DNA from 3 places in the Pseudomonas sp. LB1P83 genome. Region 3 is predicted to be linked to each of the others. Evidence: predicted binding sites of a transcription regulator. Region 3 holds the regulator's gene; each other region holds the start of a gene.
The links. Region 3 encodes FliA, which starts transcription of late flagellar genes. Its sites were predicted from a motif close to CTAAAGTTTNNNNNNNNNNNGCCGNTAA; they were not measured.

Region 1 (2,200 bases), 2.2 Mb from region 3:
GTCAGCCGACACATTCGTACGCTCGAAGAGCATTTTGCCTGCCGACTGTTTCATCGCAGCGGGCGCAACCTGCAACTGACCGAGTCGGCGCGGCTGATCCTGCCCGGCATTCGTGAAGGTTTTACCGCGCTTGAACGTGCCTGCAATACCTTGCGCGCCGAGGATGACATCCTGCGCATGAAGGCCCCGTCGACGTTGACCATGCGCTGGCTGTTGGCGCGCCTGAGTCGCTTCCGGCACTTGCAACCGGGCAACGAAGTGCAATTGACCAGTGCCTGGATGGACATCGACACCGTGGACTTCAACCACGAACCCTTCGACTGCGCCGTCATCCTCAGCACCGGGAATTTTCCACCGGACTGGGAGGCCACGCTGCTGTTCCCGGAAGAGTTGATTCCGGTCGGCGCGCCGAACCTGATGGACGATCAACCGTGGGATGTCGCGCGTCTGGCCAGCACTGAACTGCTGCATCCCGCACCGGACCGGCGTGACTGGCGCACTTGGCTGCAACGCATGGGCCTGGCCGATCAGGTGTCGCTCAAGGGCGGGCAGGTGTTCGACACGCTGGAGTTGGGCATGATTGCTGCGGCGCGGGGCTACGGCGTGTCCATGGGTGATTTGCTGATGGTGGCGGAGGATGTTGCTCAGGGTCGTCTGAGTTTGCCCTGGCCGACGGCCGTCGCCAGTGGCGAAAATTATTACCTCGTCTGGCCGAAAACTCGTCCAGGAGGTGAACGTTTGCGCAGGCTCAGCGATTTCCTGCAAGGCGAGGTCCGGGCCATGGATTTACCGGATGTCGAGCGCCTGAGCTGAATCGTTAGAGCCTCTGCAATAGAGGCCTTGCGCCATATCCCCGCTAATTACTCAAGTATTCAGGTTTGCCGCCGAAAATCTGCAGGTGGAACCTCCGTGCAGGTTCGCCGTAATTCCCATTTGAATTTTTGCCGAGTGCGCATCGTGATCAGGATGATCCGGTCACTCGGCCAGGAGCTGTCATGTCTCAACCTCGTGCCCGGATCGCCTCACAGCTTGGTCTTGCGCTTGCCGTGATACTGGCGATTGTCATCACTGGCAGCACCGTGTTCGCCCTGCGTTCGCTGGACACCGCCAACCTCGCCACCCGCGAAGAGCACCTGGCCAGTGAAGCCCGGTTGCTGGCCGATCAGTTGAGTACCTTTCACGGCACGTTGCGTGAAAGCACCCAGCGCTTGGCCGGTTTGTTCGAGAAGCGCTTCAGCGCGGGTCTGAGCGTGCACCCGGGCGAGCCGGTTGCCGTGGCGGGCACCCAGACCCCTGGCCTGCACCTGGGCAGCGAAGTGTTGAACAACAACTTCAAGGAAGTCGACGAATTCAAGCAAATGACGGCGGGCGTCGCGACAGTGTTCGTGCGCAGCGGCGAAGACTTCGTTCGGGTCAGTACCTCCCTGACCAAACAGGATGGCAACCGGGCCATCGGCACCTTGCTGGATCACGCTAATCCGGCCTATGCACGCTTGATGGCAGGGCAGAGCTACGTCGGCCGCGCCTTGCTCTTCGATCGCTCCTACATGACTCAGTACACGCCTGTACGTGACAGCGGCGGTAAAGTCATTGCCGTGCTGTTCGTAGGATTCGATTACACCGACGCGCAGAACGCGCAGTTCGAAAACCTCAAGCGCTTCCGTATCGGCCAGACCGGCTCGCTGGCGTTGCTCGATGAGCAGAAAAAGTGGCTGGTGCCGATCGCTGGCGTGCAAGCGCTGGATCAGGCAGTCCCGGCCATCGTCGATCTGGCGAAAACCCCGGGCAAGGGCGATTTCTGGAGCGACAAGTCCGAGGACTTCTACAGCGTGGCTGTTCCGTTTGAAGGCGGCCCGTGGTCGGTGGTGGCGAGCATGCCGCAGGACGAAATCAGCGCCGTGACCTGGAGTGTCGGCATTCAATTGGCAATCGGCAGTCTGCTGGCGATGTTGATCGCAGTCGGCTCGGCGGTCTGGTTGCTGCGCAGCAAACTCGCGCCGCTGGGTGATCTGGTGCGTCAGGCAGAAGCCTTGGGCGCCGGTGATTTGAGCGTGCGCCTGAACGTGTCGAGCAATGACGAGATCGGTCAGCTGGCCCGTGCCTTCAATCAGATGAGCCAGGCGTTGTCGACCATGGTCGAGCACATCCGCAAGGCCTCGGGCGAGGTCAACAGCCGTGCCCAGGCCTTGTCCGGCCTGTC
Region 2 (2,200 bases), 1.8 Mb from region 3:
ACGCGTGAATCCGCTCAACGAACTGGTTGAACGAACCGCCCAACTCGCCGAACTCGTCTTTGCTTTCCACGGCCAGACGACGGGTCAGGTCACCTTCACCCTGGGCGATGTCCTGCATCGCGCGGCCCATGGTGGTCAGCGGACGCATCAGCACGTTGATCAGCAGGCTCAGCAGCACTGCAATAACGCTGACGGCGATGAACATTGCGATCAGCGCCGAGGTACGGAATTGGCTCAGCGGCGCGTAGGCCTTGTCCTTGTCGATTGACAGACCGATGTACCACTCGGCATTCGGCAAACCGCTCACCGGAGTGAACGAGAGGATGCGGTCCTGCTTGTTCAGGGTGACGTCCTGATTACCCTTCTCGATGCGCACGCCGGAGTTTGGATAAATGTCCTTCAGGTTTTTCATCACCTGGTCTTTGTCCGGGCTGACGATCACCTGACCATCGGCGCTGACCAGGAACGCGTGGCCGATGCCACCGAAGTCCACCGAGTTGATGATCTTCACCAGGGTTTCCAGGCTCAGGTCACCGCCGACCACGCCCAGCAATTGGCCGTTCTTTTTCACCGGCATCGCGATCGTCACCACCAAACCACCGACGGCGGCCATATACGGCGGCGTCAGCATGGTCTTGTCGGCAGCCACGGCTTGTTTGTACCAGGGACGCTGACGCGGATCGTAACCGTCCGGCATCTTCGCGTCGGGGCGTTGCGTGAACACGCCATTGGCCTGGCCAACGTAGGTGAACTGGAAGTTCGAGGTGAAGGCTGGTTGATCAACCAGGCCTGGCAGGTCCGCGCTGGCGCCTTGATGAGCGACGTTCTGTGCGAGGTTTTCCAGCACCAGCACACGGCCGCTCATCCAGTTCTGCACGCTGCTGGCGGTCAGATCGCCGGCTTGCTGGACGGAGGATTCGAGGTTTTGCCGGATGGTGTTTCGCTGCAGATAGTCGTTGTACAAAGTGAACAACGCAAAAGCCAGCACCACGACGCCAGAGGCGGCCAGAAGGATTTTATGGCTGAATTTGAGATTCATTTCATGGGACTTCTTATGCAAAAAGTGGGGATGCGTTCCAGGTGCAACATTCCATGTAACAGCGCAGGCGGCATTCTTCGTCCGCTCTACTTTGGTGCACGCATGTCTCACCAGTCTGTCGGCACAAATCGGAGAAATCTTAGGGGTTTGTAAGAAATGCCCGGCATTCCCGCCGAACGGCACGCTAGAGCGATCGAATAGTATTTTTGTGATGACGGTTGTTAGACCGGCAGTTGCAAATTCCGTAACCCTTGATGACAATGCGACTAATTATCATTTGTGACGTTAGGGCTGCCGCGTTCATGTCCTCACCTGAGTTTGCCGTTCAGACGCTTTACAGTAGCCATCACGGTTGGCTCAACGCGTGGCTGCGCGATCGCATGCTTGAATGCCTGAAGCCGAAAGTGCGTCAGGCATTTTTGTTGGCTCAGTGCGAAGGACTTATTCACAAGCAGATTGCCGAGCAGATGGGCTTGTCCCTGAGTCGGTGGAACGTTATGTCGCTGATGCGCTGTATCACTGCTATGTCTTGCGGTATGAAGCGTGATGTCTGTGGATAACTCGTCACTTCACCGGCGCGGTGAACCTCAGCAGAAGGTGGTCAAACAGGCCATCAATTGGCTGCTGCGGCTGCGCAACAATGCGGCCAATCCAAGGTTGCGCCAGCAATGCGATGTCTGGCGCGCTGAGCATTTTGAACACGAATTGGCGTGGCGGCGTGTGCAGTCCCTGCAACACGAGTTGAGCAGCAATCTGCGTGCGGTGCCCGGTGCTCAAGTTGCTTTCAACACGCTGGAAAACAGCGCCCAGGGATTGGGACGTCGACAAGCTCTGAAGTTGCTGTCGGGCGCATTGCTGATGGGTTCTGTGGCATGGCTGGGCAAGGATGCGGTGGGTTGGCAACAATGGACCGCCGACTTCGCCACCGCCATGGGTGAGCGACGTGGTTTCCAATTGCCCGACGGCACCCGCCTTGAGCTCAACACTGCCAGCGCGGTGGATCTCGATTACACCGCGCAGCAACGGCTGATCAAACTGACGCGCGGCGAGATCATCGTGACCTGCGGCGGGAGCGATGAAGCGTCTTCATTTGACCGACCGTTGCGGGTACACAGTCGGCACGGCGTATATGAAGGTGTGGGTGCGCGGTTCATCCTGCGC
Region 3 (2,200 bases):
GTGTTGGTGATCGACACCGCTGCGGGTATTGGTGACTCGGTAGTCAGTTTCGTTCGCGCAGCGCAAGAAGTCTTGCTGGTGGTGTGCGACGAGCCGACCTCGATCACGGATGCCTACGCGCTGATCAAACTGCTGAACCGCGATTACGGCATGAACCGCTTCCGCGTCCTGGCCAACATGGCCCAGAGCCCGCAGGAAGGTCGCAACCTGTTCGCCAAGTTGACCAAGGTCACGGACCGCTTCCTCGACGTCGCCTTACAATACGTCGGTGCGGTGCCTTACGACGAAAGCGTGCGCAAGGCCGTGCAGAAGCAGCGTGCAGTCTATGAAGCCTTCCCGCGTTCCAAGTGCGCCCTGGCGTTCAAGGCGATCGCGCAGAAGGTCGACACCTGGCCGCTGCCTGCCAACCCGCGTGGGCACCTGGAGTTTTTCGTCGAGCGCCTCGTGCAACAGACCGCAGGACCCGTCCTATGACAGCCAGTGGCTACAACCTCTACAAGAAGTCGGCACGTGACGCGCAGTACGAGCTGATCGAGCGTTACGCGCCACTGGTCAAACGCATTGCTTACCACTTGCTGGCCCGTCTGCCAGCCAGTGTTCAGGTTGAAGACCTGATCCAGGCCGGGATGATCGGCCTGCTTGAAGTATCGACCAAATATGACGCCAGCAAAGGCGCGAGTTTCGAGACGTACGCGGGCATTCGAATCCGCGGCGCGATGCTCGATGAAGTACGCAAGGGGGACTGGGCGCCACGTTCGGTTCACCGCAATACCCGCATGGTCAGCGACGCAATTCGCTCGATTGAAGCTAAAACCGGTCGTGACGCTAAAGATCATGAGGTTGCGGCCGAACTCCAATTGAGTCTCGACGATTATTACGGGATTTTGAACGACACCCTGGGCAGCCGGTTATTCAGTTTCGACGATCTGTTGCAGGACGGCGAACACGAAGGGCTGCACGAGGATGGCGCGAGTGCTCATCTCGAGCCGTCACGCGATCTGGAAGATGAACGCTTCCAGGCTGCGCTGGCGGACGCGATTGCCAATTTGCCGGAGCGTGAGCGACTGGTGTTGGCGCTGTACTACGACGAAGAGCTGAACCTCAAGGAAATCGGTGAGGTCCTGGGGGTCAGCGAATCTCGGGTCAGCCAGTTACACAGCCAGTGCGCGGCCCGTTTGCGGGGGCGTTTGGGGGAGTGGCGAGCGCGCTGAAGGCAGTGTGGGGACACTGCGAACGAGGCCGGTGTGGTGTTGAACTGCACCGGTCGCGATCTGTTGTGCTCCAGACAGTCATCGAGTGCATTGCCGGATTGATTGAAATGGCGCGTCCAGGTGCTGGGCGCGTTTAAGACTGCTTGGAGGTCGAATTGGACAAGAACATGAAAATCCTCATCGTTGATGACTTCTCAACGATGCGGCGGATCATAAAAAACCTGTTGCGTGACCTTGGGTTCACCAACACGGTCGAGGCCGACGATGGCACTACTGCCATTCCGGTTCTCAACAGCGGGAGCATCGACTTTCTGGTAACGGACTGGAACATGCCTGGCATGACCGGTATCGATCTGCTGCGTCACGTGCGCGCCGATGAAAAGCTCAAGCACTTGCCAGTGCTGATGGTGACCGCTGAAGCCAAGCGCGAGCAGATCATCGAAGCGGCCCAGGCCGGTGTAAACGGCTATGTGGTCAAACCCTTCACGGCCCAGGCGTTGAAAGAAAAAATCGAGAAGATTTTCGAACGCATCGGTTGATCCACTGCGCCACGGGGGAGCTATGGAGCATAAAGAATCTTCACTGGGCGATTTTGAATCGACCCTGAAAAAACACGCGGTCGAACTGGTCGAAAGCCTTGAAAAAGGCAGGTTCGGCGACGCTGTGCAACTTATCCATGAGCTCAATCAGACCCGTGACCGCGGCCTGTATCAGGAAGTGGGCAAGCTCACTCGCGAGCTGCATAGCGCGATCGTCAATTTCCAGATTGACCCGAACATGCCGCAAGCCGAGGAAGTGTCGCAGATCACGGACGCCACCGAGCGTCTGGGGTATGTGGTCAAGCTGACCGAGGCCGCTGCCAACCGCACCATGGACTTGGTGGAGAATTCCACGCCGCTGGTCAACCGCCTGAGCGAAGAAGCCCAGGCGTTGAGCACGGATTGGGGTCGGTTCATGCGTCGCGAAGTCGGGGCTGAAGAGTTCCGTGA

Region 1: ACYZTY_RS27740 (methyl-accepting chemotaxis protein) is a predicted target of FliA. The motif match lies at 864-891, and genes of this name have one in related genera.
Region 2: ACYZTY_RS29290 (methyl-accepting chemotaxis protein) is a predicted target of FliA. The motif match lies at 1,155-1,182, and genes of this name have one in related genera.

The regions. Positions count from the first base shown of each region.
Region 1 covers NZ_CM142709.1:6,024,937-6,027,136, reverse strand. The annotation lists gene ACYZTY_RS27745 (LysR substrate-binding domain-containing protein) at 1-813, shown strand, start outside; gene ACYZTY_RS27740 (methyl-accepting chemotaxis protein) at 996-2,200, shown strand, end outside.
Region 2 covers NZ_CM142709.1:6,355,203-6,357,402, reverse strand. The annotation lists gene ACYZTY_RS29290 (methyl-accepting chemotaxis protein) at 1-1,039, opposite strand, end outside; partial or broken gene ACYZTY_RS29285 (sigma factor-like helix-turn-helix DNA-binding protein) at 1,417-1,586, shown strand; gene ACYZTY_RS29280 (FecR domain-containing protein) at 1,586-2,200, shown strand, end outside.
Region 3 covers NZ_CM142709.1:1,467,000-1,469,199, forward strand. The annotation lists gene fleN (flagellar synthesis regulator FleN) at 1-474, shown strand, start outside; gene fliA (RNA polymerase sigma factor FliA) at 471-1,211, shown strand; gene ACYZTY_RS06665 (chemotaxis response regulator CheY) at 1,379-1,750, shown strand; gene ACYZTY_RS06670 (protein phosphatase CheZ) at 1,773-2,200, shown strand, end outside.